2 regions of the Neobacillus sp. NRS-1170 genome follow, and region 2 is predicted to be linked to the other one. Evidence: riboswitches for the same ligand, from Rfam matches in the RefSeq annotation. Region 2 holds a riboswitch; the other holds the start of a gene.

Evidence for each region. Region 2 has a riboswitch for cyclic di-GMP ahead of ACIFOT_RS11305 (anti-repressor SinI family protein). Riboswitches for the same ligand answer to the same signal wherever they lie in the genome.
Region 1: linked by a shared signal. The riboswitch ahead of ACIFOT_RS12830 (hypothetical protein) and the one ahead of ACIFOT_RS11305 (anti-repressor SinI family protein) in region 2 are both predicted to bind cyclic di-GMP.

Annotation. Positions count from the first base shown of each region.
Region 1 covers NZ_JBITPF010000027.1:62,224-70,356, reverse strand. Annotated here, with positions in the region: gene ACIFOT_RS12840 (spore germination protein GerPB) at 1-210, opposite strand, end outside; gene ACIFOT_RS12835 (spore germination protein) at 228-449, opposite strand; cyclic di-GMP riboswitch class I at 835-921, shown strand; gene ACIFOT_RS12830 (hypothetical protein) at 938-1,375, shown strand; gene ACIFOT_RS12825 (YisL family protein) at 1,491-1,859, shown strand; gene ACIFOT_RS12820 (DUF2777 domain-containing protein) at 1,990-2,553, opposite strand; gene asnB (asparagine synthase (glutamine-hydrolyzing)) at 2,775-4,622, shown strand; gene ACIFOT_RS12810 (alpha-amylase family glycosyl hydrolase) at 4,727-6,244, shown strand; gene ACIFOT_RS12805 (SDR family oxidoreductase) at 6,281-7,153, opposite strand; gene ACIFOT_RS12800 (YajQ family cyclic di-GMP-binding protein) at 7,258-7,749, opposite strand; gene ACIFOT_RS12795 (CvfB family protein) at 7,880-8,133, shown strand, end outside.
Region 2 covers NZ_JBITPF010000025.1:229,550-237,682, forward strand. Annotated here, with positions in the region: gene ACIFOT_RS11280 (MDR family MFS transporter) at 1-1,059, opposite strand, end outside; gene ACIFOT_RS11285 (DNA topoisomerase III) at 1,191-3,380, shown strand; gene hutH (histidine ammonia-lyase) at 3,711-5,228, shown strand; gene ACIFOT_RS11295 (hypothetical protein) at 5,260-5,460, opposite strand; gene ACIFOT_RS11300 (DnaJ family domain-containing protein) at 5,603-5,977, shown strand; cyclic di-GMP riboswitch class I at 6,517-6,607, shown strand; gene ACIFOT_RS11305 (anti-repressor SinI family protein) at 6,637-6,786, shown strand; gene ACIFOT_RS11310 (helix-turn-helix domain-containing protein) at 6,867-7,196, opposite strand; gene map (type I methionyl aminopeptidase) at 7,482-8,133, shown strand, end outside.

The DNA.
Region 1 (8,133 bases), on a different contig from region 2:
AGCAAGTAGTAATTGTGAGGATGGTGCCCCGCTTGTAATTTCACCAGGTTTAATAGTAGGCGGTGCTGGTTTGGTGAATCCTCCTGTATTAGATAAATAAGCTGCTGATTTAATAATTCCGGCACTCCCTATTTGCAGGACGGAGGAATTGGTAATGCCGCCAATTTTGATAAAATTAATCTGGATATTCTGCTGAATATAAAAGTTCATCAATACCCCCCCAATTATTACAGGTTAAAGGAAATTGGCTGGTCAATCGTATCTGGATCATAGGTATTTGTTGTACTTAATTGGTTATTAACATCTAATATATCGCCTGTATTAAAAGAGCCTGCGCCGGAGAATGTTTTGGCTGCAGCAAATGGCATGATTTTATAGACATCTCCAATATGGAAAACAGAGCTGCTTCCAAGTGTTATGACCTGTGCAACTCCAACAATTGCTGGCATGTTCAACACCCTTTTTTTTTTTATATCTTTACATTCTATGATTGGGCGGGTGTAATGTGATTCTTTCGCCCAAATAAAGTTTTTTATCAAAGGCTCTTTTCGTAAAAAATGTTGCTTTTGGGGCTTAATTAAGGGTATTTACTAAGTTGTTAGGCCATTTTCGCAAAAGTTCTTACGGAAAGATTCCACGAAGAATCTAGTTATACCGGTTGATGAACTTTTACGAAAAACAACAATCTTTTTGAAAATAGCCTTTTCAAAAAAACAATAAAATGAGTCAAAATGACTATTGTTTAAAGTTATAAATGATAGATTAGTAGGATATTATATGAGGTAAATTTCTACTATGATGATTATTAGAACAGTCGAAAATAAATTTACTGATTCTCGATAAAGGCAAAACTGATGAAAATCAGTGACGCAAAGCTAAAGGGGCTAAAGTGCATCAGCACTATGCCAGCCAGTTCCCGAAAGAGGAGGTCGACTGAATGGGCCTATTACTGCGCATTCAAGAACAAAGTAATCAAACCGATGGAGGATTGAAAAAAGAGATTTCTTCCTCTGGAAATCAAACATCTACTCCAAAGCTCAAGATGCTAACACCTTTTCATGCATTTGGGCCAATTAAATCACTTTTAATGGATACGGATGTTACAGAAGTTTTGGTGAATGGACCAAACGAAGTGTACTGTGAACGGAATGGTAAAATATTATTAACTCCTATTCAATTCCGTAATAACGATCATTTATTAAGCGTAGTAAAAAAAATTGGCACCACTTTCGGAAGAAAAATCGACGAAAGTTCACCTGTTATTGATTTTATGCTGCCGAATGAGGGACATGTTATTGCTATGATTCCACCAATTGTTTCAAACGGGCCAATGATAACAATAAAAAAACTCAAAAAAATTTCTGACATGAGTTAGTAACAATTTCATATTAATTATCTTTATTAGAACATACTTTTTTCGATTTTTGGAACTCCCTATGGTATGATAGTTTCGGAATAAATGAAATGAACATACATAAGGAGGCAATTCAATGATTCACGCTCATATTACTTCATGGGTTTTAGCTCTAATATTATTTTTCGTGGCTCTTTCCTTACATAAAGGAGGAAAAGCAAAAGGTGCTAAAATCGTTCAAATGATTTTAAGGGTACTGTACTTACTCATTATAGCAACAGGAATTGGGCTTCTAGCCAAATTAAATGGGGTTGGAAATATTACACCAATGTATTGGTTAAAAGCAATCGCTGGTCTTTGGGTAATTGGTTTATTTGAAATGATTCTTGGCAGAGTTGCTAGCCAAAGGAGAGTTTCTGTATTTTGGATTCAGTTTGTAGTGGCATTTTTGCTAGTATTATATTTAGGCTTTGTTCAACTGCCAATGTCCTTTTTAAATCCATAATATTTATACAAGTAGTGGCTGTCTAAAAAAGACAGCCTTTTTATTTATGCTTTTTTTACGAAATTTTTCCTAATTTATATAATGAAATTGGAAACTAAAAAAGGCTGGGAAAATCCCTGCCTTTTTAGATTCATGAAATCATTTTTTCGATGATAAGCCTTTTTCCGGTATTTAAAGTGAATTCGAAGCGGTCGTTGACCTTTTCAAAGTAGAAAAAATGATGCTGAACATTGCAAATTTGCTCTTGATTATCAAAAACCATAAAATTTACGCCATCTTTACGGTGTTCATCCGATAAAAATGAGAGATGATTGTAGCAATAAATACAATCGTAAATGGAAAAGTTTAACGAGTTTAGTGTGGTAACAAATTGGAAGAAGGCGTCATCATTAACTCCTTCTAAAAGCCTTTCAAGAGAGTAGACTAAATGCTTCCGGATTCTCACCAAGTCATGGTCACGAAGCATGGTCGCTTCTTTCCCGATTCGAATTTTCCCTGATTCATACAAAATCCCTTTTTTCCATCGATTCATCCGGAAAACTTCAATTTCCTGCTGTAGGTAATCCTCCAGCATAGCAGCTTCTTCCGTCTCCTCATCAAAAAATATCCACTGATCATTAATTTGTTCGACTGTGCCCTCGGTATAGGCTCTTTGTTGAATATCGTATAGATTCATTCGTTGTTGTCGATTCATAATTAACCTCCGTACCAGATGCTTTCATCTTCCTTTTTAGACATCTTCCTGAAATTTTATAACTAGGTAATTTTTTTAATTAAGTATTATTATTTAAACCCCTTTTGGTATACCAAATATGTGATTCTGATAATGGACAATTAACCAAAAATAATGGGCTGAATACAATAAACCATAAATTGGATGTACAGTAGTTCGATTGACAGAAAGGAGATACGTACATGTGTGGAATTACTGGATGGATTAATTATGGTATGGACGTAAGAAACCAAACAGATATAATTGAAAAAATGACCAAAACCCTGGCGAAGAGAGGCCCTGATGAAACGAACATCTGGACTGAGACACATGTAGGCTTTGGGCATAAACGTCTTATTGTTGTCGACCCTGAAGGGGGCAGGCAGCCCATGTCCAAACAAAAGGAAAGCGCAAAATTCACCATTTGTTATAATGGGGAATTATATAACACTGAAGATATCCGCAAAATTCTCCTTACTAAAGGATATTCCTTTAAAGGTCATTCTGATACAGAAGTTCTGTTAACTGCCTATATAGAATGGGCGGAAGAGTGTGTAAATTATCTAAATGGAATCTACGCCTTTGCAATCTGGGACAGTAAAAACGAAAAACTCTTTATTGGACGAGATAGATTAGGTGTAAAACCGTTATTTTTCACGGAACATCATAAAGGGCTTTTATTTGCTTCGGAAATTAAGGCAATCCTAGCTCACCCGGAAATGAAAACCGAAGTAACCCAAGAAGGGCTTGCCGAGATTTTTGGAGCAGGTCCATCAAGATCACCTGGATCAGGTGTGTTTAAAGGAATTCAGGAACTTAGGCCTGCACATGCGTTAACTTTTTCTAAAGAGGGCTTAAAGATCTGGCGTTATTGGAATGTAAAAAGCCAAGAACATAAGGATAATACAGAGGAAACGGCTGAAAAGGTACGTTTTTTAGTAAGTGATGCTGTGACCAGGCAGCTTGTGTCCGATGTACCTTTATGTACCTTTTTATCAGGAGGTCTGGATTCAAGTATTATTACTGCCATTGCTGCTAAAGGCTTCGCAGATCAAAATAAAGGGAAGCTTCATACTTATTCGATTGACTATGAAGGAAATGACCAATATTTTTCATCGAATGAGTTTCAGCCGGATGCGGACGGGAAATATATTCAAATGATAACAGACAATTTTCAAACCAAGCACCATAACAAGGTCATTTCCCAGCAGCAATTAGTTAGTGATTTAATCGAAGCGGTTCATGTAAGAGACTTACCAGGGATGGCAGACATTGATTCCTCACTGCTCTGGTTTTGTAAAGAAATCAAAAAAGATTTTGTTGTAAGTCTATCAGGAGAATGTGCTGATGAAATTTTTGGCGGTTACCCATGGTTCCATCGTAAACAGGACTTGGAGCGGCCTGGCTTCCCCTGGATGCGTTCAGTGTCAGAGCGGGAAAATTTATTAAAGCCTCATTGGCAGGAAAAATTACAATTACAGGAATATTGTTTGGAGCAATATCGAAAGGCGATTGCGGAAACTCCAAAATTAGATGGGGAAAGCTTAGAAGAAGCCAAACGCCGTGAATTATTCTATATAAATATGACTTGGTTTATGACCACCTTGCTCGACAGGAAAGATCGGATGAGTATGGGGGCAAGTCTTGAAGTCAGAGTCCCATTTGCAGATCACCGGGTGGTCGAATATGTTTGGAATATCCCATGGGAGATGAAGATGTATCGAGGAAGAGAAAAAGGACTGTTACGGAAGGCATTTGAAGGAATCCTTCCTGAAGAAGTTCTTTACCGGAAAAAAAGCCCTTACCCAAAAACCCATAACCCACAGTATACAATGGCCGTCCAGAAAATCTTAAAAAATGTGCTGTTGGATAAATCCTCGGCCTTACATGAATTCTTTAATAAGGAGAAGCTTGAGGCAATTGTTGATTCTGGAGGGAAATCCTTTCAAGAACCATGGTTTGGCCAGTTGATGACAGGACCACAATTATTGGCTTACCTTGTGCAGCTGCACACATGGTTTAAAGATTACAATATCAATATAGTGAATTAATACAATAAACAATAGATTAAATTTGGAATAAAACCTTTATTCGATTAAAATGAGTGTAGGGTGGGGAACACTCCCCCCTCTTTTTTATGAGGAGGATATTATTTATGAAAAGATTGACACTCATTTTAATCACCATTTTTTTATTTTCTTCCGTTCCGGTTAGTGCTAAGGTGCAAAAAGAAAAACGGTTATGGCAGGATGAAACGGTATATTCAATCATGGTCGACCGCTTTAATGACGGTGACACAAGCAATGATATTGATACAAATACAAATGATCCGTTAACCTTTAACGGCGGTGATATTCAAGGTATAATCGATAAATTGGATTACATACAGGATATGGGCTTTACCGTCATACGTATAACCCCGATCTTTGACAATGCCAAGAATGGATACCATGGCTATTGGGTAAATGATTTTTATAAAGTGGACGAGCATTTTGGTACGCTGCAAACATTCCAAAAGCTTGTTAGTGAAGCACACAATCGGAAAATGAAGGTCATTCTTGATTTTGTCACTAATAATGTTGCGGCATCGAACCAATGGGTAAACGACCAAACCAAACAGGATTGGTTTCATCCAAAACAGGAAATTGCCGATTGGAATAATCAGGAGCAAATTGAAAATGGGTGGGTAAATGGTTTGCCCGACCTAAATCAAGATAATCCTGAAGTAAAAAAATATTTAATTGATGCTGCTAAATGGTGGATTAAAAAGACAGAGGTGGACGGTTTTGGTCTGCCAGAAGTAAATCATGTTCCATTAAGTTTTTTGAAGGATTTTTCAAAAGAAGTTAAAAAAGAGAAAAAGGACTTCTTCCTAGTAGGAATTCCGTCAGAAAATACTTCAATTGATATAAATAAATTCCAAAGCGCTGGTATCGATAGTTTGTTTGATTATAATCAAAGTGAGTTTTTACGCAAAGCCTTTGCGAATACGGATCAATCCTTACATACAGTCGCATCGAATACTGAAAACGATCATCCAGCTTTTCAAAATGGAACATTTTTTGATAATGAATACACTGTCAGATTTACGAGTGACATTGTGGACCAGAAACAGTTCCCAGGCTCGCGCTGGAAAACGGCTTTGACCTATCTCTATACGACTCCAGGAATGCCGAATGTCTATTATGGTACCGAAATTGCTTTAAATGGAGGAGAAATTCCGGATAATCGCCGGCAAATGAGTTTCAGAGCGGAAAAGGAGCTAATCGACTATATTACAAAGCTGGGTGAATTAAGAAATCAGCTGCCTTCATTAACAAGAGGAACAATGGAGATGCTCTATAACCGGGACGGAATGTCTGTTTATCAGCGTGTCTATAAAGGGGAAACCTCAATTATTGCAATCAATAATACACGAAAATCCCAAAAGGTTACTTTGACAAAAAAACAGCTTGAAGGCGGGAAAGAGCTGCGTGGTTTACTTGGAGGAGACCTTGTTCGAAGCCATGATAATCAATATAATCTAATTATCGATCGGGATGAATCAGAAATATATGTATTGACAAAGAAAAGCGGACTCAATATTCCTCATATTGCATCGTTAATAGTCGTTTATTTATTGGTTTTCTTATTTCTTATTTTAATTCTTAAAAGAAGAAGAATAACGAATTAAAAACGCATCGGGGGCTATACTCCCGATGCGTTTTTCTTACCCATTTACAATTGTTCCACCATTTACGTGTATCATTTGACCGCTAACATAGGAAGAGTCGTCTGATGCCAGGAAAACATAGCTGGGTGCAAGTTCGCAAGGCTGCCCTGCTCTTCCCATTGGCGTCGTCGAACCAAAGGTTGCGACTTGGTCGGAAGGAAAGGTGGAAGGAATTAGCGGAGTCCAGATTGGTCCGGGGGCAACGCCGTTAACACGGATTCCTTGAGGTGCAAGCGATTTTGCCAGTGAGCGCGTAAAGGTAACAATGGCACCTTTAGTAGCAGAGTAATCCAGCAATTGTTCATTCCCTTCGTAGGCAGTGATGGAAGCGGTATTGATAATCGATGCCCCATTCTTTAAATAAGGCAGGGCCATTTTCGTCATGTAAAAGTAAGAGAAAATATTTGTCCGGAACGTTTTTTCTAATTGAGCAGAGGTAATATTCAGCAAGCTTTTTTGCGGATGCTGCTCTGCAGCGTTGTTAACGAGAATGTCGAGCTTACCAAATTCAGAAATGATTTTATGAACGATATCCTTACAAAAATCTTCATTGCCGATATCTCCTGCATATAGGAGGCAGCGTTGGCCCTCCGCTTCAATTAACTGCTTTGTTTCTTCAGCATCCCCATGCTCTTCCAAGTAAACAATTGCGACATCAGCGCCTTCTTTTGCAAAATATATGGCCACAGATTTCCCAATGCCGCTGTCACCGCCGGTAATTATCGCTGCTTTTCCTGCTAACTTCCCACCTGGCTTAAAATTGGGATTAATCGAAACAGGCAATGGATCCATTATGCTTTCAATCCCTGGCTGATGATTCTGATGCTGAGGCGGGAAGATGACTTTTTGTTGATTTTGTTTGTTGCTCATGTGTAAAAACCTCCAAGTGATCATTTCACTTGTTAGTTTTCGAGAAAAGCTAAAGATGAATACAATAAAAAAGGCGTCAGGATAAAAATCCTTCCGCCGTGATTTTAACGGTAATTAATAAATTGAACATCAACAGTTAGATCTGCTTCACGAACCAAGGAAATTATTTTTTGTAAATCGTCACGGTTTTTGCCGCTAACACGTATCTGGTCATCTTGAACCTGACTTTTTACCTTAACTCCACTATTTTTAATGATGGTATTAATCTTTTTGGCATTTTCTTTGTCAATGCCCTGAACTAGCTTGGCTCTTTGACGGACTGTGCCTCCTGAAGCTTTTTCGATTTTCCCGTAATCAAGATTTCTTACTGGAACACCTCTTTTAATTAATTTTCCAAGTAATACATCTTTCAACTGATCCATTTTATATTCATCATCGGAAACGAGAACAAGTTCTTCTTTGTCGAGCGAAACCTCACTCTTGCTGCCTTTAAAATCGTAGCGGGTGCTAATTTCCTTCATCGTTTGCGTGATGGCATTGGTAACTTCAGAAAATTCAACTTTGGATACAATATCAAATGAGCTGTCTTTAGACATTACAAAACCTCCATTTATTTATGTAAAAATGTTTCCCTGCAAAAGTTTCCCTTTATGGCTACATTATAGTAAAATATAGCAGGTTATTACAACTTAAATAAAAGCTCCAAAAAGAAAAGGGGAGTAATATATGTCATTAAATGAACTAATTGGTCAAACAACAACATTATCCGTAGCTAGACAAGCTGCATTTGGTTATTTTTTAACTGATGGAACTGAAGATGTGTTATTACATAAAAATGAAGCTCATCAAGAATTTGAGGAAGGCGATCAAGTTGAGGTTTTTCTTTACGTTGACGCAGCAGGAAGAATATCTGCTTCAACAAACATTCCGGAAATCGCTGTTGGCAAATATGCATGGGTTAAGGTAACAGATACCAACCC
Region 2 (8,133 bases):
CAGTTTAGAAACAAAGCTTTGCTGGAGCCCTGCGCCCATAAGTTCAGCAAACGTAAATACGGCCATTGCTAAAATAAGTCCCCAAATCATATGGGTTTGACTAAAGATCACAATGGATACCGCATAAACAATAGATGAAAGCACAAATACGTTTCGTTCATAATATTTACTCATCCATTTTGTTACAACCACCGTCAATAATGCGACAAGGAAGCCATTCTCCGCAAGGACAATTCCAAAGGCCTGCTCTGCTCTTACAGAAAAAGACCAATCTCCAAAGGAAAACAGATTTTGATTTTTAACGACATCCTTAATATAGACAGGAATCAATAAGTCCAACTGCATAAACGTTTGACCAGCTAAAACACCAGCCAAAATAAATAAAAGGAATGTTTTATCCTTAATAAGGAGCGAATAATCCCTAAACTGGTTGATTAAAAAATAATACCATTTTCTATCAATCGAAGCGTCTGCCATTTTTTGAAGGGGAGCCGTTTCACGGGTCCATTTTAATAAAATAAAACCAAGCAGAATGCACACCATGCCTGCTACAAGCAATAATTGAAAACGATAGTGAACATAAAATATAGATCCTAAAATAGGACCAATAACAACGGCAATATTGATAGATGTGTAGAATATCGCAAAGACGCTGCTTCTGTCTTTTTCTTCGACTACATCCGCAATCATCGCTTGACTTGCCGGCCAATAAAAGGAACCGAAAACACCGGCAACCGCAAACGATAAAAAGCCTACCCAAGGAGAATGAAACCATGGTGAGCTTGCAAAAGCAAATGCCAAAAAAGAAAGTCCCTGTCCAATGGCGGACAACACCATCATCCGTTTTCGACCAAAGCGGTCGGCACAGTATCCGCCCATCAGATTGGCTATCACGGAAAAAACCTGTGAAAACACTAATAATAACCCTGCTTTATTTTTACCAAATTCATCTGCAAAATAAATCGTTAAAAAGGGAAAAAACATCCAAAAGGTAATGTTCATCATGGCTTCACTAAACAAGCGAACCTTTAGATTTGGATCCCAATCCTTTATCTTCATACTGTATCCTCGTTTCACTTTTGATGCCATTTCATCATACTAGAATATGGCCCTTTAATGGAACAGTTTTATTATTATTTTTGTACGTATGCTATATTTAACTTATGGAAACTTGAAAGGATGTTTTAAATATGGCAAAAAGTGTTGTAATTGCTGAAAAACCTTCTGTCGCACGTGATATTGCACGTGTGCTTAATTGTAATAAAAAAGGAAATGGGTATCTTGAAGGTAATAAATATATCGTTACTTGGGCACTTGGGCACCTAGTTACACTTGCTGATCCAGAAAGTTACGATGTGAAATATAAAACATGGAATTTAGAAGATCTGCCAATGCTGCCTGATCGTTTGAAATTGACAGTAATTAAGCAGACTGGAAAACAGTTTAATGACGTTAAGAGTCAACTGTTTAGAAAGGACGTCAGCGAAATAATCGTGGCTACAGACGCAGGCAGAGAGGGAGAATTAGTTGCACGTTGGATTATTGATAAAGTAAAAGTCAATAAACCTATTAAACGTCTTTGGATTTCATCTGTTACCGATAAAGCAATAAAAGATGGCTTTGCCAATTTGAAGCCTGGCAAGTCTTATGACAATTTATATGCTTCAGCTGTCGCCCGCTCAGAAGCTGATTGGTATATTGGGCTAAATGCAACCCGAGCATTAACAACCAGGTTCAATGCCCAATTAAACTGCGGTCGTGTTCAAACACCAACTGTTGCAATGATTGCAGCACGCGAGGATGAAATAAAAAATTTCAAAGCACAAACTTATTACGGCATTGAAGCCCAAACATCGAACAATTTAAAGCTGACTTGGCAAGATGCAAAAGGGAATAGTCGCAGCTTTGATAAGGAAAAAACCGATACGATTGTAAAAAAACTAGGAAAACAAAATGCCTATGTAACTGAAATTGAGAAAAAACCGAAAAAGTCATACTCCCCAGCACTTTATGATTTAACAGAACTGCAACAGGATGCGAATAAAATCTTTGGTTACTCTGCAAAGGAAACATTAAACATTATGCAAAAGCTGTACGAGCAGCATAAAGTTTTAACCTATCCGCGTACGGATTCGCGATACATCTCTTCAGATATTGTCGGAACACTTCCAGAACGATTGAGGGCATGTGGGGGAGGAGAATATCGTCCTTTAACTAATAAGATTTTAAGCAAGCCGATAAAAGCTTCTAAAGCATTTGTTGATGATAGCAAAGTATCAGACCACCATGCCATTATTCCAACAGAAAGCTATGTAAACTTTGCAGCTTTTACAGATAAAGAACGGAAAATTTATGACTTAGTTGTAAAACGATTCTTAGCAGTATTATTCCCGGCATTCGAGTACGAGCAATTAACGCTTCGTGCGAAAATCGGTGATGAGAACTTCGTTGCAAGGGGAAAAACAATTCTATCAATTGGTTGGAAAGAAGTATACGGAAATCGCTTTGAAGATGATGAAGCAGCAGATGACCTAAAGGAACAGATTTTACCTCGTATCGAAAAAGGCGACACATTATACGTGAAGCTAATCGCTCAAACATCTGGCCAAACCAATCCACCTGCACGATTTAATGAGGCAACCTTACTGTCGGCAATGGAAAACCCTACGAAGTATATGGAAACAAAAAATAAACAACTGGCAGAAACGTTAAAATCAACTGGTGGATTAGGTACTGTTGCTACACGTGCTGATATAATTGACAAGCTATTCAATTCATTCTTACTCGAAAAGCGCGGAAAAGACATTCACCTTACTTCTAAAGGCCGTCAATTGTTAGATTTAGTGCCTGAAGAGCTAAAGTCTCCTACTTTAACTGCTGAGTGGGAACAAAAGCTTGATCAGATTGCTCATGGAAAGTTGAAAAAAGAAGTCTTTATTAGTGAAATGAAGAACTACACAAGAGAAATCGTAGCTGAAATTAAAGCAAGTAATAAAAAATACAAGCATGACAATATTTCAACTAAAAATTGTCCAGACTGTGGAAAACCAATGCTTGAAGTAAATGGAAAAAAAGGTAAAATGCTCGTGTGCCAAGATCGGGAATGTGGTCATCGTAAAAATGTATCCCGAGTCACCAATGCACGCTGCCCACAATGCCATAAAAAACTGGAGCTTCGCGGCGAAGGCGAGGGCCAAATCTTCGTATGTAAATGTGGACATCGTGAAAAACTATCTGCTTTCGAAGCACGCCGCAAAAAAGAATCTAGCGGGAAAGTGGATAAGCGCACTGTACAAAAGTATCTGAAAAATCAAGAGAAAGACGAAGAACCATTGAATAATGCGCTGGCAGAAGCATTAAAAGGGTTAAAATTTGATTAACTAACTAATAAAGGGGCCATTCACAAAGATAGAATATCTTTATGAATGGCCCCTTTATCAATTTCTATTACCTTTCATTTGTTATTGTGCTAAAGTATTATCGTGTTAAAATTCAGAAAATTTAATTGACAGTAAGGGTTTTCTTCGCATACAATAATTATCGACTCGATAGTTTTATAATTTTTTTGAATGGGATGATAACAATGAGGCATCGCAATAAATTCATACAATATTCCGTTATGTTCATAAAAGAGGCTGGACTCAAAATCTAATCAGATACGAGTTCAGCCTCTTTCTTTATTATACTAAAGTATTAGAGGAGATGGAGAAATGATTACACTTACTGGGAATAGTTTAACGTTGGAGCAAATGAAGGATGTTTTATTTCGCAAGCAAAAGGTCCGTGCTTCTGAACAAAGCATGGAGGCTGCTGCAAAAAGCAGGGAAGCAGTAGAAAGAATCGTATCAGAATCTAAGGTTGTTTATGGAATTACTACCGGTTTTGGTAAATTTAGTGATGTTTTAATTGATAAGGACCATGTACAGGACCTTCAACTTAACTTAATTCGTTCACATGCCTGCGGCGTAGGCGAGCCTTTCCCTGAAGTTGTTGCAAAGGCAATGGTTCTTCTTCGGGCAAATGCACTTTTAAAGGGCTTCTCAGGAATCAGACCGCTTGTTATTGAAAAGCTTATCGAATTAGTAAATAAGGACATTATCCCTGTCATTCCGCAACAAGGATCGCTTGGAGCAAGTGGTGATCTAGCTCCATTATCACATCTTGCCTTAGTGCTAATCGGTGAAGGAGAAGTTTTTTATAAAGGAAATCGCATGGACTCCCTTTCAGCACTACAGCAGGAAGAAATCCTTCCTGTTACATTAGAAGCGAAAGAAGGTCTCGCTTTGATTAATGGTACTCAAGCAATGACTGCAATGGGGGTAGTAGGATATCTTGAGGCTGAGCAGCTTGCTCATGAGAGTGAGCTTATTGCTTCCATGACAATCGAAGGATTAAATGGAATAATTGATGCCTTTGCTGAAGAAATTCATGTGGCAAGGGGCTATCAACAGCAGATTGATACAGCAGCGAGAATCCGCCAATATTTAAGTGACAGCTTATTAACGACCATGCAGGGAGAGCTTAGAGTTCAGGATGCTTATTCTCTTCGTTGTATTCCACAAGTTCATGGTGCATCTTGGCAGGCTCTTGATTATGTAAAAGAAAAACTAGAAATTGAAATGAATGCGGCAACTGACAATCCGTTAATTTTTGATGATGGTGAAAAAGTAATCTCTGGCGGTAACTTCCACGGTCAGCCGATTGCATTTGCAATGGACTTTATGAAAATTGCTGTTGCCGAATTAGCTAACATTTCTGAAAGAAGGATTGAACGTTTAATCAATCCGCAATTAAATGATTTGCCGCCATTCTTAAGCCCTGAACCAGGCTTACAGTCAGGGGCAATGATTATGCAATATGTAGCCGCTTCATTGGTTTCAGAAAATAAAACTCTTGCCCATCCTGCCAGCGTAGATTCGATTCCTTCATCAGCGAATCAAGAGGACCATGTCAGCATGGGAACGATTGCATCCAGACATGCTTATCAAATCATTCAAAACACTAGAAAGGTTCTTGCAATTGAGTTGATTTGTGCCATGCAGGCTGTAGAATTCCGTGGAGTCGAAAAAATGGCGACACATACAAAGATGCTCTTTGAAAAAGGCCGGGAACAGGTTCCTGCCATTACTCAGGACCGAGTATTTTCTAAAGATATCGAAAAGGCATCTGAGTGGCTTAAAAATATTGAATTTTCCCAGATGGTTAGAAGCTTAAAACAAACATTCTAAAGGAAAAAAGGCGTGAGTTGCTCACGCCTTTTTATTCTGTCTGTTCCGGCAGCACACGGGCGGTATCACCGCGTCCTCCGTCTTCCTCGATTCTATTCTTAAATGCTTCCTGGGTTACAATGAATTCTTCGTCGCCAATGGCTTCCTTTCCATGCTTTTCCGCAAGGCTATTCTGAGGAAACTCACCTGGATGGTGTTTCCTTTTGTGGTTAAAATGTTCTCCACGAGCCAAACTCAACACTCCTTTCGTATACGCATGTAGCATGCCCCAACTGAATAGAAATAATTACTTGTCCTTAAAGACGTTAACTTAAAAATTTAACTTAGAAATTGATATAATTAACTTACATATATGGTAAAAAGGAGGCTTTAACATGGACATGTTTCAAATTGTCTCGGAAGACCGTATTAAAAAGGCATATAAAGATGGAGAGTTCGAAAATCTTCCAGGATTGGGTAAACCAATGCAGCTAGAGGATTTGTCGGGAATTCCCGAGGAGCTGCGGATGGCTTATAAATTGCTGAAAAATGCAGGATATACCCAGGAGGAAAGTCATTTACGTCAAGAATTAATGACGATCGAGGATTTAATTAAAAAAACAGATGATAGTAATGAAAAAGAAAACCTACAAAGAAAGTTAAATGAAAAGCTGATTCGTTTTAATCAAATCATGTCCAAAAAAGGTGTAAAAACCAATTCTTCCATTTTTAAAAATTACGAGTTAAAGGTACAAAGTAAGTTAAAATAAAAAAAGCTGTGTCGTAGAGGAGCCGTTAACAGTTCACTCTTCGCCAGCTTTTTCTTCTGTTTTTGCGGGTTTACACATGCGGTCAAGAAAATATCCTGCAAATACCATAAATGCAATCGGAATCGAGAAGTTTAAGACATGAATAAAGGTCAAGGTACATCACCTCTTATTATTATTGGAATATTATTAATATTAAGTATATTTTTATGTTGGTTTCATTATATGCTCTTAGTCACATTTTAGACAAATATTAAAACCAAATATAATAAGGGATTTTGGAAATTAAAAGGGGAATTCGACGTAATTTTCCTCCCTTTTCCAATTTAAACAGCTAGAAATGTAAAACAAAAGGGGATATTTTGTAGGATTTTGGGATTATTTGTTTTAAAAAATTGTTGGAATTTTATAAAAAAATGACAAAATCTAACACCCTGTTATAAATGGACTATATATAATGAACATATCGAAAACGATTAAGTATATTGACCTAGAAATGTTAGTGATGATTGGTAAGTCGGTGATGAATTAGTTTCATTAAAGACAGAAAAGGGCAAACCTGTTGAAAAACAGGGACGCAAAGCCGAGGATCTAAGGTAGGTATTTGCTTACTATGATGGCCGGGCTACCTGGAATACGAATGTATTTTAGGGGTGAAAACGATGGTGATTACAGAAAGAAAAATGGATGTCATCGACGAGGAATGGATGGGTCTTATATTAGAGGCGAAAGAGCTCGGATTATCATTAGAAGAAGTACGGGAATTCCTCAATCAACATCAGGTAAAAGAGCTAATAACTAAAAACATCTGAGTACATATGGGAAAAGAAAAAGCATTCTACAAAAAATTTATGTTTTGTAGAATGCTTTTTCTTTTCATTGTGCAAAAATCCTATTGGTTATTGTTTTGGTTTGTCCGCCACTTATTAAATTCAAGAAACTCACGAAATTGATCTTTTGATACACCAGAATTCATGGCTTCTTTCACAATATTCATCCATTCACTATCTAACTCAGTTTTATCTATTTGTTCATGTATTAAATGCTCCACAGGAAGATTTAGTACAGCAGCAATCTTTTCAAGAAACTGAATCGAAGGATTCTTTTGCAGGTTTCTTTCAAGTGAACTTAAATAAGATTTAGCAACACCTGCCTGCTCAGCAAGTTCGGATAGTGACATTTTCTTCTCTAAGCGAAATTTTTTTACGCGGTCACCAATCATTGAGCCTCACACACCTATTTATTATTGTTTATATGTTAATTCTACCAAAAAGAATATGTAAGTACCATATTACGAACGGAGGATTATGACAAAATTATGAACTTTGAGAATTAATGGTTAAGTTACCGAGGCTATAAGTAATTTTGAAAAAATAATCGGATAGAGTTAATATTAATAGTGTTGCCAATTTAGTCTTAAAGTATAATTTTTATATAAGTATGTTTCTATAACGAACAATATTGCTTAACCTACATAAAATTAAACAAAAAGGAAGGGGCCCCTTACATGATTGTCCTTAAGTCACAACGTGAAATTGAAGCGATGAAAAAGGCGGGAGAAATACTGGCTGCCTGTCATAGAGAAATAGCGAAGCGAATTAAACCGGGTATAACAACTTGGGAGATTGATCAGTTTGTCGATCAATTTTTAAGCGAAAATAATGCTACCCCTGAGCAAAAAGGCTATAAAGGGTACGAATATGCAACCTGCGCGAGTATAAATGACGAAATCTGCCATGGCTTTCCAAGAAAAGAGCCACTAAAAGAGGGAGACATTGTTACGATTGACATGGTTGTTAATTATAACGGTGCTTTGGCTGACTCTGCATGGTCTTATGCAGTTGGCAAAGTTTCACCGGAGACAGACCATTTATTAAACGTAACAAAAGAAGCACTATACAAAGGGATTGAACAGGCCGTTCCTGGCAACCGAATTGGGGATATAGGACATGCCATTCAAAAATATGTTGAAAGTGAAGGATTCTCAGTCGTTCGGGACTTTATTGGACACGGAATTGGAACTGTCATCCACGAAAAACCGGATGTACCGCATTATGGGCTGCCAGGTAAGGGACCTCGAATTAAAGAAGGAATGGTGTTTACGATTGAACCAATGGTTAATGTTGGCAGGTACCAAACAAAGATGGATAACAATGGCT